One region of the Exiguobacterium sp. NPDC077395 genome, then DNA from elsewhere that is predicted to be linked to it. Evidence: riboswitches for the same ligand, from Rfam matches in the RefSeq annotation. Region 1 holds a riboswitch; each other region holds the start of a gene.
What was found. Region 1 has a riboswitch for thiamine pyrophosphate ahead of thiW (energy coupling factor transporter S component ThiW). Riboswitches for the same ligand answer to the same signal wherever they lie in the genome.

Region 1 (7,216 bases):
GCCCGCTCATAATGCGGTACCGCTTGACGTTCTTCACCGAGCGAGTCATAACACCATGCACAGTATGCATGAAGTCTAGCATTCTTCTCATCCTTCCGTAAGAGCGATAAGAACAGTTGCTTCGCCTGCTCGAGCTGTCCCTCTTCACGGAGACGTACTGCTCGATTAAACTCATTTTCTTCTGTCACGTCGGTCACCTCCTGAGCGAAATCTTGGTCTAACCATGATTGGAGCGCTTCATAATACTTGCCAATATGCACCCCATCGACGAGTGCGTGGTGGGCTTGAACGGATAACGGCATCCTTAGACGCTCGCCTTGACGTTCAAACTTGCCCCAGGCGATGCGCGGGACGCTGTCATGTTGTTGCTGATGCGTCGGGTGCATGATGCTTGTGAACGTGACCCACGGCACACTCGTGATATACAGTAAGTCGTCGGGCTCGTCATCCCCAACTACGACTTCGTCAGCAGCTTGCTCCATCCGCGTCGTCACTTCCTGTAAGAACGTCGGTAAATCTTCACTGAACGTGGCCGCACAAAAATTGAAGACATCTTCGTCTAACATGACCGTGAACGACGGGTGGACCACCTCGTGTTCGATGACCGCTTCACCACGTATCCGATAGCGCAATTCCGGAATCGCGTTCGCCGCTTTCACCGCACCGTACAAAAAGAGTTTGAAGAACGATTGATCGCTTGCTTTCGCATATGTATAGAGATTTGTCACATCTACGTTCGCCGTCACATTAAAATGCGGCTCGTCAAACGCTTTGAAAAACTCAAAGTTTTTTCGTCGTGCCCACGTCTCGATTTCAATTTCTTTCATAAAAACTCCCCCTCCTACGCTCTTACTGTAGCAGAGAGAGTGAATCCACTCATAGCTTTTGTTTTAACTGTTCGTAATGTCCTTTTGCCAAATCAAAGTAGACGAAGTCTCCACGTTTGATCCGTTCGAGCGTCGCTTCAAACTCACGCCATCCCCGCTCGACTTGTTCAGGTGTCAATTCGCCGTTCTCGGTCGCCTCTTCGAACTCATCCTCATCCTTTTTGACGATGTCCCCATTCGGAAACACGAGAATATCGAGCAACAAGTCGTCCATATACGGGATGCCATCCTCTTCGCCGATCCGGTCGACGAGGTCGATATACCACTGCACGATTTCACCATCTGGATTGAACATGACCGTCACACCGAACGGTTCATTGTCCGGGAAATATTGGAGCCAACTAAAACCAGCATCCGCCACAATAAATTCTTCCCCTTTGTGCATCTTATATTGAGGTGCTCGAACCTCATCGATTTGGAATAAAGCAACCACCCCGGAAAATTGTTCCGTCTGAACGCGTTCTTGCGCATAACGGTTCTTTAAAATCCGTTCCCAGTCTCGTCGATTCGCATACTTCCGTTTTGCCATATGCATCTCTCCCTTTCGGTCATCTCTGTATGGTACAGTTCGCCAGAAGAAGGAAAGTTCCTTGTTAGTCGTACAGGTTATGCTGATTGAACCAGACGAGATGGCTTTGTTTCAAACGTTTCCGTTCAACCATTCGGACGAACGCGTCTGTCGAGATGAAGCGGTTCCCGGGATGAAGGTCGGCCAGCATCATGAGGATGAGGCGTGTCCCCCGTTCCCCTTCCTGGAGGGAGATATGCTCCATCTTTCCTTCACCATTGAAACGGTTGATGAACAGTTCGACTTTACACTCTTCTTTTAAGAGTCGGGTCGTCACATACGCGACTTGGCTGATGATCGACTCGAAGTCGTGATGCAATGTGTAGCCGGACGGACCACTCAAATCGACTGCGAACGTGAACGTATCGAGTGATGTCTTTTGAAAGACTTTGGACTGGACCCGACCAAGTTTTGCCGTCGCGACCCAGTCAATCTCCTTGACCGGTTCCCCTTCGTAAGGCTTCGACCCTAGAACCTGTAACGGATTCCGTAAAGGTGATGCGGTCAAAGGACGGTCACCGAGTGCCAATCGTTTCGTGCCGACCGGAGGATGTAACGTGAGGGACGGCAGCACCGTCCACCGTTTCTCGATGGGACACTCAAGCAAATACGTTCCGAGATGAAACGGGAGCGTCACAGCGAGTACACACTCTTCGATATAAGCCGGTCCCCGAAATTCGGCCTGAACACGAAGCACGTGACGGGCCTGATCCGTCCGTAACGTCATATCTAAACTATTTGGGGAACGGTCGTGGTCTGGAAAGCTGAGCGCTGTATTGGATTTCATCCGAACACGAACGGGAAGACCGAGTCGTTCGACGGTTTCACTTCCGTCTAGCATCACCTGCACTTCCGTCTCATCCCCGACGAACAGAAGAGACTCGTGCGTATGTATGTGAAGACGAAGTGCTCGTTCCAACTGTTTCCGTGTCCGTTCAAAGAACCAGACGATGCCCGCAAGTAAACAGAGAGCATACCCGACAATCTCCATGTACGGGACAAATACGAGAATCACTCCGGCGAATCCGTAGACCGGAATCCATTGTTTCTGTAGGGCGTTATGTGTCGAGAACGTCATCGTCAACCCTCGACCGGCACAGAAACGGTGTCTAAGATGTAACGGATGATGTCCTGTTTCGTCGATTTGATACCTCCTTCAAGCGTCAACGTCAGGCGATGGGCCAATACATAAGGTGCCACGGCTTTCACATCTTCTGGAATGACATACAATCGATTGTGGAGATAGGCGTAACTTTGAGAAGCCCGCATGAGCGCGATGGCTCCGCGTGGACTGACACCGACCTCGACGGATTGGTGTTCTCGTGTCGCATGGACGAGCCCGAGTAAATAATCGAGGACGTCATCTTGAATCGATACTTGCTTCACTTCATCTTGGGCGCGGCGTAACTTGTCTAACGTCGCGACCGCCTCCACGGTTTTCCGTGTTTGGCGCATGACTTGTAAGAGGAGCTCCCGCTCTTCCGCGACATCAGGGTAACCGACCGGAATCGAAATGAGGAAGCGGTCGAGCTGGGCATCCGGTAACGGGAACGTCCCGGCCGATTCAATCGGGTTTTGCGTTGCGATGACGAAGAATGGTTTCGGCATCGGATACGTCTCTCCCCCGATGGAGACTTGCCGTTCTTCCATCGCCTCGAGCAAGGCGGACTGCGTCCGTGGAACCGCTCGGTTGATTTCATCAATCAAGACGATGTTCGCAAAAATCGGTCCTTGTCGATGGTCGAACGTCTGTGTCTGCATGTTGAAATAATCTGCGCCAATCACGTCAGACGGTAATAAGTCGGCCGTAAACTGAATCCGTGAAAACGCGCCGTCAAAGCTAGCTGCAATCGTCTTGGCAAGTAATGTTTTCCCCGTACCTGGAACATCTTCTAAGAGAATATGCCCTTCCGCGAGTAACGCGGTACAACAGAGGCGTACGACATCCTCTTTGCCTAAATACACCTCGTTCAACTGTTTGATGACCTGCTCCATGCCCATATGATGACCTCCATTTTTTGTCTTAATCAAACTTTACCTTTTTATGGTAAGATAAACAACAAATAGTCTGAAAATTCAAAAGGAGGTATCCTCTTGCGCTGGACGAACAAATTTCTTCTCATGATTGCCACCATACTTCTCGTCACCTTTACAATGATGGTGGTTATGACGAGTGTATTCGAATGGCTCTATAATCCGGAAACCATACCGGTCGAGGAAAATAACAGTCCTCCGACTGATCTCCTATCAGATGACGATGATGGAATTTTAATTGGTGAATCCAAAGCAGAATACCCGTTTGAATTGGATCCTCGAAAAGGAAAAATAAAACCTCTTGAGAGATTTACGGGCTCTGGAGAGTCCACACGACGAAATCTCGGGTTATTCGTCGCTTTGCTTGCGCTCGGTTGCCTGTCCTTTTATATCTATCTAAAACGGAAACGACGTGTGGTTCGCGCACGAGATCATGTTGATTCAAACGCAGACCCGCTTGTCGAATCGCTACAACACGAAAACGCTTCGTCCGTTTCGACGCTCACAGCGTTCACGAACGTCCCGATTCGCGATGCACTGATCGCATTCAACCAATCTCTCGTACCAGTCAAGCGATTGCGTGCTCATGAAACACTGCAAGAGTGGTTCCGACGCATCGATTTACCGATGAACCCGTCCGTTTATCATGCGGTCCGCTACGGCACATCCTCAGGCGTGACGATTTCTGAAGAAGACACACTCCACTTTAAGAGCACACTCGATCACTACGCGACACGTCCTCACCCCGAGTGAGAATGTGCACAGGTTCTACTTTTCATTCATGAATGATAAAATGGTGGAAAATGTCAGTTAAGGGGATGAAATCATGAGACGATGGGCGATATTCGGATTAGGTGCACTTTTACTCACAGGTTGTACGGATACGGTGGCAGACAATCCGATCCCGATCGAATCACCCGATGAACCCATCACTGAATGGACGCGCGAAGACTTTAAAGACGTCTATGACCAATATGAACAAACACAACCGCTCCTCGCTGCGCTCGAACAACAAGGCATCAAACCGTTCCGCGAGACGTTTGAACGCGTCATCATTGCCGGAAACGGGCTTGAGCACACATATGCAGATATTTATCCGTTCAAACTCGATGACGGGACGTATGCCACGGTATTCGACAGTCAGAACGGGACGTTGATTAACGGTTCCGAATCGGTCGCTCCGCTGTTTTGGCAAGAGGAGTCTTTTCTTCAGTATGTCGAAGAGATAGAGAATCGAAAATTCGGAACGAGTGCCCCGCCTACCGACGTCATCCTTACGCAGGATGAATTTCAATCCGTCTATGACCGCCATGCGTACACGTCAGCCCTTCTCGTCGAACTCGATGAAGCGGGTGTCGAACTGGCACGGGAACCAATCGACGATGTGATTATCGCCGGGAATGGCGTGACCGAAGTCACTGCCGACTTGTTCGTGTTCGATGTCGAGAGCGGGTATGCCATCGTATATGATCAAGATGGAGAAATTTTAAAAGGTCCCGAGTCCATCTCACCGCTCTTTTGGAACGAGAAGGACTATGAGGACCTGTTAGCCAAGAATGAGGGGTAATTCCGTCCCTTCTTTCCGATTTTAGTTATGCTATACTCAAATCAATAAACGACCACTAGGGGAGCCTTCGGGCTGAGACGGCATTTGTGCCGGACCCTTCGAACCTGATCTGGCTCATACCAGCGTAGGGAAGTGGCTTGGGATACGTCTCTGTATGTCCACGCCATTTTTCCGTCTGGAAACGTGGCGTTTTTATTTTTGAAAGGAGACTATTCATGCGTATTCAACAACTCACTTGGATGGCGATGCTCGTTGCCATCGCCGTCGTTGGCTCAATGTTCATCTCGATTCCCACAGGTGTCGCCCGCGCTTATCCGATTCAGCATATGGTGAACGTGATTGCCGCAGTCACCGTCGGCCCAATCGGAGCCGTCCTCGTCGCATTCGTGACCGGACTCATTCGCGTCATGACCGGCACAGGGTCACTTCTCGCGTTCCCCGGTGGCATGATTGGTGCATTTCTTGCTGGTATGTTCTTCGTTCGTACGAATCGCGTCTATGCTGCCGCACTCGGAGAAATCATTGGAACCGGTGTCATCGCCTCGTTGATTGCCGTCCCGTATGCGAAACTGTTGATGGGTTCGACGTTCGGTGCCTTCTTCTTCGTCCCAGCGTTCCTTGCCTCTAGTTTGACGGGTGCGCTTCTCGGTTGGCTCGTCTTGTCGCGTGTCAAACAGTTGCGACCGAGCACACTCAAATAACGTATTTTGATTTAGGAATCCGACCGACTTATGACGGTCGGGTTTTTGTGTGATAGACCCAGATTGCTTCGCCGTTCCATTCATCAATCAAACCGCTGTCGACAAACTCGTTCTTCGCATAAAATTGTTTCGCAGCTTCATTCTCTTGATGGAGGCTCAGGATGATATCATTCACATCGTATTGTGTCTGGATAAATTCCACTGCCATGCGTAGACACTTCGTCCCAACACCTTTCCCCTGCTCATTGTGATCAATCATGAAACGATCGAGCCATACATAACGTTCTGTCTGGTTTTCTGCTCCGACCATCATGAAGCCAACCGGTCGCACGCCTTCATAGAATGCATAGCTTTTCCAATTGAATTTTATATCCTTCTCCATCTCTTGAAGAGACTCGGCATTCGTCTCGATGAATCGAGATTGTTTCTCGTCCACTGTCAGGGCGATGACCGCCTCTCGATTGACTGCATCAACCGGTTGAATCGTGATTTCGTTTACTTTCATACATTCACCTCATTGATTTTCTCTCTCTTTCATACGCTTTCTCCCGTAAAAAGTTTCTTCCCCCGTATCTTTGAAAGCATGTATTCGCTACACTAGAAATAGAAAGGGAGGTTATCATATGTTCCGAATCGGAAGTATCTTCATTCCCGTATCAGATGTAGAACAGTCTCTGCACTGGTATACCACTTATTTTGATGCTCAAGAAATTGGTCGCTGGGAAGGGGGCATCGGTTTGTGTCTACCAGACGGTTCGACTCAGCTCGGATTGATCCAGACCTCGTCACCGCAACCCGCAACGTTCAAAGATGCGTCAGGACAAGCCCATGTCTATTTCAACGTCATTTGTGAAGACATCCAGTTCGCGTATCAATCGTTCGAACAAGCAGGGTTGATTGCGACACCGCTTCACGATTTCGGAGGCATGTCCTGTTTTGACGTACGAGACCCGGATGGACATACAATCAGTCTCATCTCGGAAGATGTGACTTCCCCGTTCCACCGCAATCGCGTGAACGACCTACAAACGAAAGGAAAGTCTTAATGAAACAAATTCACCATATCTGTATCCAAACACCAGATTATGCCGCATCGAAGTCATTTTACGAAGCGCTCGGTTTTGAACTCGTCCAAGAGTCGCCAAACTTCCACACACGTGACTTCAATAGTTGGCTCAAACTCGGAGATTTTTATATCGAGCTCCAGACTGCTAAAACGGATGAAACGTTACAAGACTATTCGAAACATGCGGCCGGTCCCGTCCATTTCGCCCTCTATGTGGATAATCTCGAAGTGGAAGTCGCTCGACTCGAACAGCTCGGCGTCACGTTCTTGCCGAAGCACGGCGGCAACATCTACTTCGTCGTCGACGGTCATTTAAGTAAACTAAAAGCACCGGAAGGAACCATCATCGAATTGCGCGATACGTTTCTGATTAACTGAGGCCCCGTGCCTCTT
Region 2 (7,216 bases), 1.6 Mb from region 1:
AAAATAACGCCTGAGTTTCCACGTGCTCCCATCAGTAGTCCACGAGCAAACTTTGATGACACCTCTGCGATATCTGATGAGTTCATCGCTGCTACTTCTTTCGCACCCGATGTCATCGTCAAGTTCATGTTCGTTCCCGTATCTCCGTCTGGAACCGGGAAGACGTTAAGCGAATCTACATAATCCGCGTTTTGGCTCAAGTTGGCCGCTCCGTTCGCGATCATGTTTGAGAGCGCCAATCCATCTAAACGTTTTAAACCCACACCAAATCCTCCTCCGTTTTCGTCAGTCATTCGTCAGACGAACGCCTTGAACGAATATATTTACCGACGAAACGTTTAATCCTAAAGTTTCTCCGAGCGTATACTTCACTCGGCTCTGCACGTTGTATGCAACTTCAGATACTTTCGTTCCGTAGCTTACAATGATGTGCATGTCGATATGTACGTCTTCGTCTTCTTGACGTACGACGACACCACGCGCGTAATTTTCACGTTTTAACAATTCAGCAATGCCGTCTTTTAATTGTGCTTGTGAAGCCATGCCGACCACACCGAAGCATTCCATCGCCGCACCACCTGCGAGTGTCGCGATGACGTCACTTGTGATGTCAATATTGCCATATGTTGTCTTCATTTCAATTGCCATATGGAGTAGCCTCCTTTATTCGGAATGATTCCTAATGTACATTCTACAATAAGTACCTAGTTATTAAAAGAACCTGCTCCAGAAACTCGGTCAATTAACGCGATAACCTCATTCATTATTCAAATCCTTGAGAGTAATGTCAAGTTTTTTTCTTGTCATGGTACGATTTTCTAGTTGCATCGGGAAAAAAGCCGTGCTAATATAAACGAGTGTCTATTAGGACGAACCCACATAAAAAAGGAGGGGAAACGCATGGCACGTAAATGCTACGTAACAGGTAAATCACCTAAATCAGGTAACAACCGTTCGCACGCACTCAACAAGACAAAACGTACTTGGGGTGTAAACGTACAAAAAGTTCGTATTCTCGTTGACGGTAAACCGAAACGCGTTTGGGTTTCAGCTCGCGCACTTAAATCAGGTCTCGTTGAACGCGTATAATACTTATACACGAACGAATAAATCCCAGCGGCATTCGCCGATGGGATTTTTTTTTTGCTTATTTTTTGATGATCATGACAAGAACCATTCCTTGATGGACCGTCAATCGGGCAGACGCTTCGGTCCATTCATTCGAAATCGTCAATGCCTCCCCACTCTTGACCTCATGATGGTCGAGTGGATATTTGACACCTTCAATCGAGATCGTGGCCGTCTTCCAAGGCATGAAGGAAAGATAGTACCCGTCTCGTTTCATGATCACCTCGTTACCTGTTCTCACGAGATAAACCGTTTGACCTTCTCCGTGAAGAACCATCTCCGGATACGCTTCAAGTAAGCCGACGTTCGCAAACGTCATATCGATGCGTCCGCCTAAGCCACCATATACATCCATCCGTGTCGCCCCGCGTTCTCTCGCGAACGCTAGTGCAATCTCTAAGTCCGTCACGTCTTTCTCCGAAGGATAGCGTAGCGCCTCATCAGGCGGCAATCCTTTGAACGAATCAAAGTCACCGACCACGACGTCTGGCATGATCCCTTCATCTAATAACCTTTGATATCCGCCATCAACTCCGATGACAAAATCGGCATCACGCGGTAAGTCTGGAATGGGTTCCGGACTCGCCGCGACGATCAATATATTCATTGACGGAGATCCCGTGTCGCCACACGTGTGAAACGTGGTGCTGTCGTGAAGAGGAGCACTAACACGATGGCTGAGATGACGAAGGATGGTGCCATGTACGTAGCATTATAGCCGAGTGAATAGGCGACGACCGGACCTTCTGCATATTCAGCAAAAAAGACAATTCCCGAGATGACGTGTGCCGCGTATCGTAACATCGACCCAAGGAGCGCCCCGAGTACTAAATAAGTGGCAAGCGTCTTCGTCGCGCCTTGACTCGCAGCATGTTTCACACGCCCCGCGAACACTCCGGCCATACCGACAAGGCCATAGGCGACCGTATAATCGAGCAAGAATTGTACGGGCGTGAAAATATAGGCACCGAACAAGAGTTGGAGTGTCCCAACGAGGGCACCTGTCGCGAGACCACCTTTTAGTCCGTGACGGAATGCCATCACAAAGATTGGGAGCATCGCTAAACTGATTGACCCTCCTTGTGGCAAGCGATATGGAATGAGCAAATCAAAAATGAGCCCTAGCGCCGCAAACAATGAAATTTCAATGAGCGCTTGTAATTTGAAACGTGATTTCATCTTTCTTCCTCCTTTATTTTGTTGAACGACAAAAAGCAGCATGACGTAAACGCCATGCTGCTTGGATTCGCAACGTGCATTTTCGCCACATCCCTACGTCCGTGTGAACGGAACAGGTTCAAAGGGTTAGCGTATGCCTCTCAGCCACATGATGTGACACCCCTTGCGACTCTATCTTGTTGTTCTATCGTTGATTATACACGAGATGCGCCACGAATGCTATCGATGGCTGCTTTATAATCAGGTTGATTGTAGATGGCTGATCCCGCAACAAGGACATCAGCCCCTGCATCGATGCAACGTTTTGCCGTTTCCGCGTTGACACCACCATCGATTTCAATCTCAAAATCAAGCTGACGGTCTTGGCGAAGTTGGCTGAGTGCTGAAATTTTCGGTACGACCGATTCGATGAAGGCTTGTCCCCCGAACCCTGGGTTGACGGTCATGAGCAATACCATGTCGACGTCCGCAAGCACGTGCTCAATCGTCGAGAGCGGTGTATGCGGGTTCAAGACAACTCCGCATTTTGCGCCAGCCGCTTTGATTTGTTGCAAGACGCGATGCAAATGGTTCGTCGCTTCCACGTGAACGGTCACGATGTCTGCTCCCGCTTTCACGAAGTCTTCGACATAGCGTTCCGGTTGGTCAATCATCAAATGCACATCGAGGACCATGTCTGATTTTTTACGCAAGCTTGCGAGGACCGGTAGACCAATCGAGATGTTCGGCACGAACTGTCCGTCCATGACGTCAAAATGGATATAGTCCGCTCCCGCTTCTTGGACAGCTTTCACTTCCGCCTCCAAATTGGCAAAGTCGGCCGCTAAAATAGATGGTGCAATTTTAATCATCTGTCAATACCTCCGTTTTCGATCGTTTAACTCCTCCATAAAGGTAACATAATTCTCGTATCGTGTTGAAGCGATTTCACCATTTTCAACGGCTTGTTTGATGGCACATCCCGGTTCATTCAGGTGAGCACATCCGCGGAACTTACAATCGTCATGGCGTTCCACGAAATCAGGGAAGCACCATCTGAGTTCGTCTGCCTCAAGTTCTTGAGGAAACTCCAAGCTTGAAAATCCAGGTGTGTCGGCAACAAGACCGTCCGCTAATTGAATTAACGTCACGTGACGCGTCGTATGCTTTCCTCGACCGAGTGATTTAGAGATTTCCCCTGTCGCCAACTCGAGCTCTGGCGCGACGGCGTTAAGTAACGAACTTTTTCCGACACCGGTCTGGCCGGCGAAGACACTCGTCTTCTCTTTGAAAAGACCGCGCACTTCATCGACTCCGTGAGCATGCTCCGTCGATGTCTCAATCACGTCATACCCGATGGCGCGATAACGTGCAATCGCTTCTTGTATCGGCTCGACTTCATGTTCATCGAGCAAGTCCATCTTCGTCAAGACGATGATTGGATGAATTTGCTTTGACTCGATGAGGACGAGGAAACGGTCGAGCAAATGATACGAAAACGCCGGTTCTTTTACTGAAAAGAGGAGGAACGCCTGATCGATATTGGCAATCGGCGGGCGAACGAGGTGGTTTTGACGCTCTTCCACCTCTAAAATATAGCCGGTCCCATCTTCTTGATCTTGAATCACCACATCATCGCCGACGACCGGTGAGATGTTGCGCTTTCGAAAGTTTCCTCTGGCCCGACAACGAATCTCTTGATTCGTCTCGGTCATCACATCGTAAAACCCGCCTTGAAGGCGAATGATTGTTCCTTTCATTATGACTACCTCCTTTAAAAAAGAGGTGACGACACCGTCACCTCTTTATTGTGCCTCTTCAGCTTGTGCATATGTGACTGAATCTGTTCGGACAATCTCACCATCGACTTCAATCGTCGCCGTCCCGACTTCGTCAGGGGCAATGACGAGCGTATACGAATACGTTGTCGTCTCTGTGATTTGATCACGAAGCACCTCAATCTCACCACGTGCGTCAACCGTACGAATCACGACTTCGACCGTCTTCGGCTTCTTGTCTTTGTCCGGTTGTTCGACTTCTACGGTCACTTCACGTTCAATCGAAATATCAGTCGGTTCAACACCTTCCGATACGATGACCGTGAGCTCCGTTCCCGGGTCGACTGCTGTCCCGGCTGTCGGAAGTTGACGGATGATTTGACCTTTTGGAACACTTGTCGAAAATTCATCCCGCTTCACGATTTTCAGTTTGTTCTGTTCAGCATAAATAGATGCTTCGTCGAACGTATATCCTGCCAGGTTCGATAGTTCCACTTTGTTGCTCCCTGTCGACACGACGAGTGTGACCGTCACCTCTGAAGGAACGACCTCTTCACCTGGATCGACCGATTGGGAAATCACGTCTCCGCTATTCACCGTTTCGGAAGCTTCTGTTTTAATTTCAAGGTCGCTGAATGCTAAGTCTTTCAACATACGTTCCGCAGCAGTTTGCGAGAGACCTTCTACATTCGGCATTTCGACTGTTTCTTTTCCAGCCGATACGACAATCGTCACGGTCGTTCCGCGTTTCGGCTTACGTCCTTCTTGCGGATTTTGCGAAATGACCTCACCCTCCGCAATATCATCGCTCGCCCGTTCTGTCACTTCGACGACAAACCCCGAAGCTTCAAGCTCTGTCGTCGCATCCCCGATACTCATACCGACGACATCCGGCACGACGGAACGCGACATCTCATCAGCGACCACGTAAGCGGCAATGCTTCCACCAATCAATAGAACGATGAGTAGAATCCAAATCCACCATTTTCGTTTCTTCTTTTTCACAGGTACCTCTTCCGGTTCCTGTTCTTTTGGTGGCGTGACCGATGTTGGTGTCACGGGCACATCTTGTTTTTCTTCCGACACGACCGGTGCCATGACGAGCGTCTGGTCGAACTCGTCTTGATTTGCGGAGAGTCGTCTCGGTTCATTGGCACGTTCACGGCTCAATGCGGTCATGCAATCTTTTTTAAAGGCTGCGACCGATGCATGTCGGGCACCCGGTGATTTTGACAAGGCTTGCATGACACAGTTCTCAAGCGCTTGTGGAATATTTGGATTTAAGTCCATCGGCCGAATAGGGTCATCTTGCAAATGTTGAAGAGCGACCGCGACCGGCGTCTCGCCGATGAACGGTACACGACCCGTCAACAATTCATAAAGAACCGCACCGAGCGAGTAAATGTCCGATTTTTCATCCGCAAATTTTCCACGAGCTTGCTCAGGTGAAAAGTAATGGACAGAACCGAGGACAGACATCGTATGCGTCAACGTCGCATTCGACATCGCGACAGCAATCCCAAAATCGGTCACCTTCACGTTTCCATGCTGATCGATCATCATATTCTGTGGCTTGATATCCCGGTGAATGATTCGGTTCGCATGGGCGTGATCAATCGCATCACAAATCTGCCCCATGATGCGCAACGCCTCATCGACAGATATGTATTCTTCCTGCAAATATTGTTTTAACGTCACGCCATCGACGTGCTCCATGACGATATAGTATAGATCATCTTCATCGCCGACGTCGTAGATGGCGACGATATTCGGATGGTTCAGACTCGTAGCCGCATGGGCTTCTCGCTCGAACCGACGTATAAATTGTTCGTTATGTGAGAATTCAGATCGCAACACCTTGATGGCGACGGTTCGGTTTAAAATCTCGTCATGAGCCCGGTAGACATTTGCCATGCCTCCGCTGCCGATTTGTTGTTCGATCCGATAACGATCGTTGATTCGTTCTCCGCTTCGCATCGGATTCATCCTCTCTTTCTATCTGTGAATTGAACGAGGGCGACCGTGATGTTGTCGCTCCCTCCCAATTGGTTGGCTTCCGCAATCAGTTGATCTGCTTTTTGTTCAGCCGATACAGCTTGTTGTAAAACGTGTTGAATCGCCCCATCGGTCAAATGTGTCGTCAATCCATCCGTACAAATTAAAATCACATCAAACTCAGGGTCAGCGAGCACTTGTACGTCAGGCTCGACTTGTTCGCTTGAACCGATCGCTCGGGTGATGACATTTCGTTTCGGATGAACGCGCATCTCTTCTTCCGTCAATTCACCGAGCTGTTTGAGCACGTTGACGTAAGAATGGTCTTCTGTAAGACGTCTTAATTCGTTCGCTTGCAGAGCATAGACACGACTATCGCCGATATGAACGATGACAACCGTCTCTCCGTTCCAACAAACGGCCGCCACAGTCGTTCCCATCATGACGAGATTCGACTGTTTCGCAAACTGCAGCACTTGTTCATTCGCCAAGTGAATGTGATGGCGGAACCATTGTTCAATGTCGACAGGTGTCGACGGGAGAGACGGGAAAGCCCGCCGAAACTCTTCAATCACGATTTGACTCGCGACCTCTCCCGCTGCATGTCCACCCATCCCGTCGGCAACGAGCGCAATTCCTGAGAAGGCATCGCCTAAGATTAAAACTGCATCTTCATTTTGTGTGCGTACTTGTCCACGATCTGTTCGAAATGCTAATTCCATCTTTCTGATTACCTCGTTTCTTGTTCGCGCTCCTTCGCTCGAAGTTGCCCACAAGCAGCATCGATATCCGAACCTTGTTCGCGACGAATCGTCACGTTCACATTGCGGTCTTTGAGCACTTTTTCGAAGGCAAAGATCTGAGCTCTCAGTGTGCGTACGTAGTCGCGTTCCAATACGTGGTTGACTGGGATCAAGTTGACGTGACATTTGATGCCTTTCAACAAGTCAGCCAATTCGTGGGCATGGTCTTCCGTATCGTTGACGCCACCAAACAATCCGTATTCGAACGTGATGCGACGACCGCTCTTCTCCGTATAGTAACGGACGGCATCCATCAACTTGTTCAAGTCAAACGCACGGTTGATTGGCATGAGACGTGTACGTAGTTCTGTCGAAGCCGCATGAAGAGAGATGGCGAAGTTGATGCGCATACCT
Region 3 (7,216 bases), 1.2 Mb from region 1:
GCCAGGACGCGAAGACTAAGGGCAACGGCGACACGTCTCTCTTCGATTGTGATGTCCTGACCGAGTATGGTCATCCACGTCTCTCCCTCAAGATTTTTCCCAAACACGAGCGTCGTCCAAAACGTGCCGAGCGCCGTGATGAGAAATGGGATTAAGAACAGCCCCCATCTTTTCCACGATACGTCTGTCGCCACCAGCTGAATCAGTAGCGTACCGACAATGATGACAAGCGGGGTCCATGGGTTGTAAAACAGTGCCAGACCGAACATGATGAGCGTTAATGTCACAAACTTAACCGTCGGATTCATGTCATGGAGTGACATCGTTCTCCCCTCCCTTGCAATCGATAATCAAGGAGCATCTCTGTGTTCTGCCATAGTTCATCCCCGAACGGTCCCGAAAGTTCCCCATCCTTCATCAAATAGAACGTATTGGCGATATTGACGAACGATAGGTCATGGGTTACGAACAGGATGGTCTGCCCTTGTTCCGCATGCCGCTTCATCAGCGCCTCGAGTGCATGGAGTGACGCTTCGTCCTGACCTGCAGTCGGTTCATCGAATGCAAGCAATTGCTTATTCGATAGCGACTGGATTCCAACTGCGAGCCTCCGTTTTTGACCATGGCTAAGGGATAACGGATGGAGGAATCTCTGATTATGAAGCTCCATGTCAGATAACACGGTCTCAATTGATGTTTCGTGACCAAACTGCAACTCTTGCTCAACGGAGTTCATAAAAAATAGATGTTCTGGTGATTGTGGCACGAGCCCGACCCGATGATCGTGTTCGGTTAAGCTTCTCAAAAATGTCGACTTCCCGCTCCCATTCGGTCCGAGAACGGCAATCACTTCTCCTGACCTGACATGAAGTAACGTTTCCTTAAGCTGAAACGAATCACGTCTGACCTCTTTAACCTTGTAGCGTTGAATAGCTGAGAGTGACGCGTTCGACTTCACGAATGCAAAATCCTCGACCGGACGGAATGATTCATGCCTAACGATACACCCTCGCTCTAACTCAATATGCCAGTCAAAGTAATCTCCCCATAGATGAGGACGATGCTCGACGACAATGACATTCAGATCTTTCATTTTGTCGAGCCATTTTACAAATTCTTGCGCGGTCACTGGGTCTAGATGCGTCAACGGTTCATCGAGCAGTAGCCACTGAGGCCTTCCGACTAAAGCGCAAGCGACAGCGATCCGCTGTTTCTGTCCGCCTGACAACGAATCAATTTTGCGGTTTCGATAATCACTCAACTGTAACGATTCGAGGATTTCCGTCACGCGTTGTTCGATGTCTGAGACAGGTGTCGACAAGTTCTCAAGTGTGAAAATCAGTTCTTCTTCCACCCGCTCCATGACAAATTGCGTATCCGGGTCTTGAAACACCGTTGCGACCTGCTGATTGATCTCGCCAGGTGCATAGTCGTCGTATGATCGTCCAAGTAGTTCGAGTCTACCATCAAGGATTCCGTCACAATTCTCCGGATAGAGACGGTTGAATAGCGCGAGAAGCGTCGATTTCCCGCTTCCGCTCGCCCCACTAAGAATCGTACGACCTTGACGGATTGAAACGGTCACGTCTTCAAGAATCGCCTCAGAACTCTCTGGGAATCGAAAATGAAGTGACTCTGTCTCAACCATGGACGTTCCCACTTCGTGAAATCGCATAACCGCGAAGTGATCCTGTCTTCAGCAATAGGTCACTGAGCAACTTCCCACCGATTCCAGCGATGACCATCCCACTGACGGCTCTCAGCCCGAACATCGTCGCCACATAGCCTGGCTCTAACATCGCGAACCCACTCATGAAATATGTATAGACGAAACTCGTGACAGCCGACCCAAATCCGGCCAGCATAAGAACCCATGGCTCATAACGTCTATAGCCCGTCATCGCAAAGACGGCTTCTGCCCCTAGACCTTGAACGATGCCGACCAAGATGATGCGTGGCCCAATGGCATTCCCAATCAACATCTCAATCGTTGCGGCCATCACTTCTGAGATGAATGCCGCCCCCGGTTTTCGAATGATGTATGCGGAAATAATCGATACGATAAACCAGATGCCAAAGATCCACTCGTAGGCGATGGGACCGATCAACCCTGCCCACAAGTTACCGATATGAACGAACAATAAATAGACGACCGCGAAGACAACAGATAGTACGGAGACAAGGACGACTTCTTTCAATTTCCACGATTTAAGCATGTCGCCCTCCATGTGACGGACTATTTACGCTGAACGTCACCGTCATGACAACGTGTCGGTTCTTTTCGCGCGTCCGCTTAAAGGCCGCCTCGTAGTATGAGAACACGTCATCTAAGTTCCCATGGATGCCTGATGCATAATGCATCGACTCGTTATAGACACCAGCCTGTTTTGCTTGTTCGATTTCCTCATAGATAAGCTCCATGTAATCGTCAGCACCCATCGGATAGAGTGCGAACTGCGATGACACATACTGGTCTCTTGATGCACCGTTTAATGGTTCGCTCGGAGCCTTGAGCATCTCATCTCCCGCCGAATCCCCTGGACAACCGACAGAGAACGTTCCGCTCATTGAGACATGCTTCCCTTCTTCCGAAGCAAGACTCAAGACCGTTCGAGCGACGTCAAACACATGCTCGACTCGTCCACGGATGACCGTCGACACGTCATCCGTATGTCTCCACACACCTGACAGATCCGTTCGTTTTAGTGCACCTTTGATTGTCCCGACAAAATCGTCTGTCATCGGGCTTAGTGTGAATCGAAACCCGACAATCGGACTCGTACCACATGATTCATTCATTCTATTTCCCCCTCTAAATGTGTTTGCATAAAAAAAGCCGCATTCATGAGAATGCAGCAACAAAATCTATACAAACTTGCATAGAGAAAGTGCCGCACTTCCTCACGCCAGTATTATCTGGATCGAGTTATAAGGGATCGGAGCCGTGCTCTCATCTCAGCCGAAGCACCCCTAGTGCAGTCTTAGATATGCGGTTACTTATGCAGTCACAGTATAGCGATGTTTTAATCTTTTGTAAACGGTCAATCTGAATATGTGACGTATTGACCCGTACCAGGGAGCGGGTCATGGAGCGTGTCCCACGATGTTTCCATCTCCTCATCCGTCAACAAGCAAGCGTCAAGTGAACGCTCTACAGTCTCCCGGTCCATTCGTTGACCGATGAGGACCAATTCGTTCTGTCGGTCTCCGTACGGTTCGATGTAGTCTTCGCGCAGTTCCGGTTCGGTTGCAAACATAGCCTCTCGTTCGCTCTCCGGAAGTGTCGCTAACCAACGCCCCGCATGTTCGAGCGTTGATGCATACCCAGCTTGTGAAAACAGACAAGCAAGGTCGTTTCGTGTCGCAATCCATAAGAAACCTTTGGCACGAACGATTTCTTCAGGGTAATGTTCCATCCAATTCATCAAACGCTCAGGATGGAACGGTCGGCGCCGACGGTAAACGAACGAACTGATGCCATACTCTTCTGTTTCCGGCGTATGTTCTTCCGACTCGAGTTCTTGAATCCAACCTGCAGCGCGCATCGCTTGGTCAAAATCGAACAACTGGACGTCTAGTAAGTCGTCTAACGCCACATTCGAGTAAGTCGACGTCAACAACCTAGCACTCGGGTTGAGCGTTCCCAGTAAGCCCTTCATCTCCTGCAGTTCTTCTTCAGATACCCGGTCCGCCTTGTTCAATACGATGATGTCCGCAAACTCGACTTGGTCGACGAGTAGGTCGACGACTTCACGCACGTCACCTGTATCGACGGCTTGTTGACGTTCCATGAGCGATTCACCGGAATTGAAATCTTTGAAGAAGCGGTACGCATCGACTACGGTGACCATCGCATCGATATAGACATGACTCGACAAATCGATCCCGAGCGCATCGTCGGCATACGTGAATGTCTGCGCAACGGGAATCGGCTCTGAAATCCCAGAAGACTCGATAATGATGCCATCGAGCTCGCGATCTTTCGTTAATTCATAGACAGCTGTCAACAAATCTTCTCGAAGCGTGCAACAGATGCATCCGTTCGAGAGCTCGACTAGCTTTTCATCCGTCCGGGAGAATCCTCCTTGCTCGATCAACTTTTCATCGATATTCAGTTCACTCATATCGTTCACGATGACCGCATATTTTTTGTGATCTCGGTTATGTAAGATGTGATTAAGCAGTGTCGTCTTGCCGCTACCAAGATACCCCGAGAGTACCGTAATTGGAATTCGTTTCATGATATATCCTCCATTTAAATCGTAATGATTACTTTTTATATAATGGAATGGGAACATCTTTTTGTCAACAAAAAAACACGCCACACGGACGTGTTTTCGAAGAAAGTATAATCATTCTTCCAACGCTCTTCGTTCTGCCTCTGAACGCGGGTAAGTATTCGCCTGCCATTCAGCCCGATAAATCGAGTCGAGTTGAGTCAATCCGACTTCATCCTCATCTTTGTCTGAATCGACGCTCGGCACCTCATCCCACTTCGGGTCGAGGTAAGAATGATCTTCTTCACGTGCTCGATTTTCTTGAATCTTTTGAATCCCCATCTTAACTGCTGCAGCAACTGCCAACCCAATACCTGCTCGAACCAACAGTCGTTTCACCATCGTATTTCCTCCTCAGCGACCGAAACGATACAATGGCATTCCTTTCACTTCTGTGTCGATAATAAATACCGATCCCGCATCCGGATATTCGGAAAGTGCCTCTTCATCCATTCCTTCACGAGCCGTCGTGATGGCTAATCGATTAAGCCCATCCCCGATAAAGGCACATGAAGTGACATTCGGCGCAGGAACATGCACTTCCAATAATTTTTTACCTGTCGATGGGTCCCAACGTGACACTCTTCCACCAGCATAATGTGCAATCCATAGACAGCCTTCAGAATCGGACGTCATCCCGTCAGGAAAACCTTCTTCCTCGGAAAAATCAACGACGACCTCTCCGTTCGAGAGCGTTCCTGACTTCAAATCAAAATCATATTTCCGAATTTTTTCAGTCGGTGTATCGATATGATAAAATACGGAATGGTCAGGCGACCATGTCAACCCGTTCGAAAGTGTCAATTCATCCAAGAGTGTTGTCGTCGTTCCATCTCGATCGACTCGATACAATGTCGCTTCGTTTTCTTCATCCTCAAGATGGAGCGTACCTGCAAAAATGCGACCATATGGATCGGCTTTCCCGTCGTTGAAACGTAATCGACCATCAGGGTCATCCAACTCGACAATCTTATTTAGATCTCGATTAATTTCATCCCATTCATAGATTCCATCCTTCAATCCAAGGACGACACCGTCCGTCACTTTTGGTATGACAAAACCGACCTGTTTTCCGACCTCGAATGAAGAAATCTCGTCTTCTCGCTCGTCATACCACCATAATGTATGACCTTCGATATCTACCCAATAAAAACGCTTTAACTCAGCATCCCAACAAGGACCTTCACCAAGCGTATTTCGTACCCGAATCCACAGCGACGCATCTACTCTCTCCATTACTTAGCCTCCACTCTATCCATTAGTTCAGAAATCTATTCCCTTCTCCCATCTGGACTATGCATGAATTCGGAAAATCGTGATGGATTTTCACCGTCACTTGTTCGATTTGCTATAGTGAAAGAAAAGTAGAGAGGAAGTGAATGTCTTGTCAAAATGGGATGAACGATTTAGCTCGGAGGATTATGTGTATGGGACAGAGCCGAACGAGTTTTTACAAAAATGGATCACCTCTCATCAAATCGAAGGAAAACGTGTATTGGCCATCGCTGAGGGGGAAGGTCGAAACGCAGTCTGGCTCGCCACGCTCGGCTTCGACGTCGAGATGTGGGACGCTTCGAAAGTGGGACTCGAAAAAGCGAAGCGCTTGGCGACTTCACGAAACGTCTCCCTTCAGACGAAGCAGATTGACTTGAATGAAGCGGTCTGGTCGCAAGAAACGTATGACCTAGTTATCTGCATCTTCGGCCACTTTCCTCCACATGTCAGAGAAAAGGTGCTCGCCGGTATTCAAAAAACACTGCGACCTGGTGGCGTATTCCTGACCGAGGTGTACTCTACACATCAACTCGCCTACAGGACAGGTGGACCAAAAGACGCCCCACTTCTTTACACTGTAGAGATGTTCCACCAACTCGAAGACAATTTCATTCCTCTCGTTTTAAATGAGAATGTCGTATGGCGAGAAGAAGGAAGACTTCATCACGGTGAATCAGCTGTGATTCAATATGTCGGACAAAAACGATAAGCGAATGGCCTCCCCGAAAAATTCGGAGAGGCCATTTGATTACTTCGCGCCTTCGACGTTCATATGCTTACTGCGGAGCTGACCGCAAGCTGCATCGATGTCTGTCCCGTGTTCGAGACGGACACCCGTATTGACGCCACGCTTTTTCAAGATATCATAAAACGCCATGATATCTTCCGGTGTGCTTCGCTCATATTGGATATGTTCATTGACCGGATTGTATGGAATCAAGTTGATGTAAGACTTGTCTTTAATGTCTTCAATCAAGTCCGCGAGTTCTTCCGCGTGTTCTGGTAAATCGTTTACTTTCGAGAGCAAGATATACTCGAATGTGATTCGTTTATTCGTCTTCTCGACGTAATAGCGAATCGACGGCATGAGTTTATCAAGCGGGAACGCCCGGTTGATTTTCATGATGCGTGTACGAAGCTCATCGTTCGGCGCGTGAAGAGATAGCGCCAAATTGATGCGTAAGTCGAGGTCCGCAAACTTATAGATCTTGTCCGCAAGACCACTCGTCGACACGTTGATTTTACGTGGGGCGATTGCAAGACCACGCTCATCTTTGACGACGCGCAAGAAGTCGACCAAGTTATCGAAGTTATCAAACGGTTCACCGATTCCCATAACGACGATATGACTGACACGGTCCCCTTCTCCTTCTTCATCGAGGAAATGTTGGACAGTCATGATCTGCTCGACAACCTCACCAGCTGTCAAATCACGTGTCTTTTTCAACAAGCCGCTCGCACAGAAGCTGCAGCCGATGTTACAACCGACCTGTGTCGTCACACAGACCGAGCGACCATATTTATGACGCATGAGCACCGTCTCGATATAGTGACCATCATGCAATTTAAGTAAGAATTTGACCGTTCCATCGCCCGCTTCTTGTTTGACGAACAGTTCTTGTGTCGAGATGACGTATTTCTCAGTTAAGTAATCGCGTACTTCG

Region 2: it holds a riboswitch for thiamine pyrophosphate, as region 1 does, so the genes downstream of both, thiT (energy-coupled thiamine transporter ThiT) here and thiW (energy coupling factor transporter S component ThiW) in region 1, are expected to answer to the same signal.
Region 3: it holds a riboswitch for thiamine pyrophosphate, as region 1 does, so the genes downstream of both, ACQKD4_RS06090 (YkoF family thiamine/hydroxymethylpyrimidine-binding protein) here and thiW (energy coupling factor transporter S component ThiW) in region 1, are expected to answer to the same signal.

What each region holds. Positions count from the first base shown of each region.
Region 1 is NZ_JBNNHU010000001.1:19,088-26,303, reverse strand. Features, by position in the region: gene ACQKD4_RS00170 (tetratricopeptide repeat protein) at 1-827, opposite strand, end outside; gene ACQKD4_RS00165 (DUF402 domain-containing protein) at 877-1,416, opposite strand; gene ACQKD4_RS00160 (DUF58 domain-containing protein) at 1,481-2,533, opposite strand; gene ACQKD4_RS00155 (AAA family ATPase) at 2,536-3,456, opposite strand; gene ACQKD4_RS00150 (hypothetical protein) at 3,550-4,242, shown strand; gene ACQKD4_RS00145 (hypothetical protein) at 4,316-5,056, shown strand; TPP riboswitch at 5,104-5,204, shown strand; gene thiW (energy coupling factor transporter S component ThiW) at 5,272-5,757, shown strand; gene ACQKD4_RS00135 (GNAT family N-acetyltransferase) at 5,786-6,262, opposite strand; gene ACQKD4_RS00130 (VOC family protein) at 6,381-6,803, shown strand; gene ACQKD4_RS00125 (VOC family protein) at 6,803-7,201, shown strand.
Region 2 is NZ_JBNNHU010000001.1:1,585,131-1,592,346, forward strand. Features, by position in the region: gene ACQKD4_RS08165 (DAK2 domain-containing protein) at 1-263, opposite strand, end outside; gene ACQKD4_RS08170 (Asp23/Gls24 family envelope stress response protein) at 286-648, opposite strand; gene rpmB (50S ribosomal protein L28) at 901-1,089, shown strand; gene ACQKD4_RS08180 (thiamine diphosphokinase) at 1,148-1,735, opposite strand; gene thiT (energy-coupled thiamine transporter ThiT) at 1,732-2,307, opposite strand; TPP riboswitch at 2,381-2,481, opposite strand; gene rpe (ribulose-phosphate 3-epimerase) at 2,502-3,158, opposite strand; gene rsgA (ribosome small subunit-dependent GTPase A) at 3,162-4,049, opposite strand; gene pknB (Stk1 family PASTA domain-containing Ser/Thr kinase) at 4,092-6,041, opposite strand; gene ACQKD4_RS08205 (Stp1/IreP family PP2C-type Ser/Thr phosphatase) at 6,047-6,781, opposite strand; gene rlmN (23S rRNA (adenine(2503)-C(2))-methyltransferase RlmN) at 6,790-7,216, opposite strand, start outside.
Region 3 is NZ_JBNNHU010000001.1:1,181,214-1,188,429, reverse strand. Features, by position in the region: gene ACQKD4_RS06105 (energy-coupling factor transporter transmembrane component T family protein) at 1-323, opposite strand, end outside; gene ACQKD4_RS06100 (ABC transporter ATP-binding protein) at 305-1,648, opposite strand; gene ACQKD4_RS06095 (ECF transporter S component) at 1,641-2,216, opposite strand; gene ACQKD4_RS06090 (YkoF family thiamine/hydroxymethylpyrimidine-binding protein) at 2,209-2,799, opposite strand; TPP riboswitch at 2,882-2,982, opposite strand; gene ACQKD4_RS06085 (GTP-binding protein) at 3,042-4,241, opposite strand; gene ACQKD4_RS06080 (hypothetical protein) at 4,353-4,619, opposite strand; gene ACQKD4_RS06075 (SMP-30/gluconolactonase/LRE family protein) at 4,632-5,513, opposite strand; gene ACQKD4_RS06070 (methyltransferase domain-containing protein) at 5,662-6,261, shown strand; gene rlmN (23S rRNA (adenine(2503)-C(2))-methyltransferase RlmN) at 6,301-7,216, opposite strand, start outside.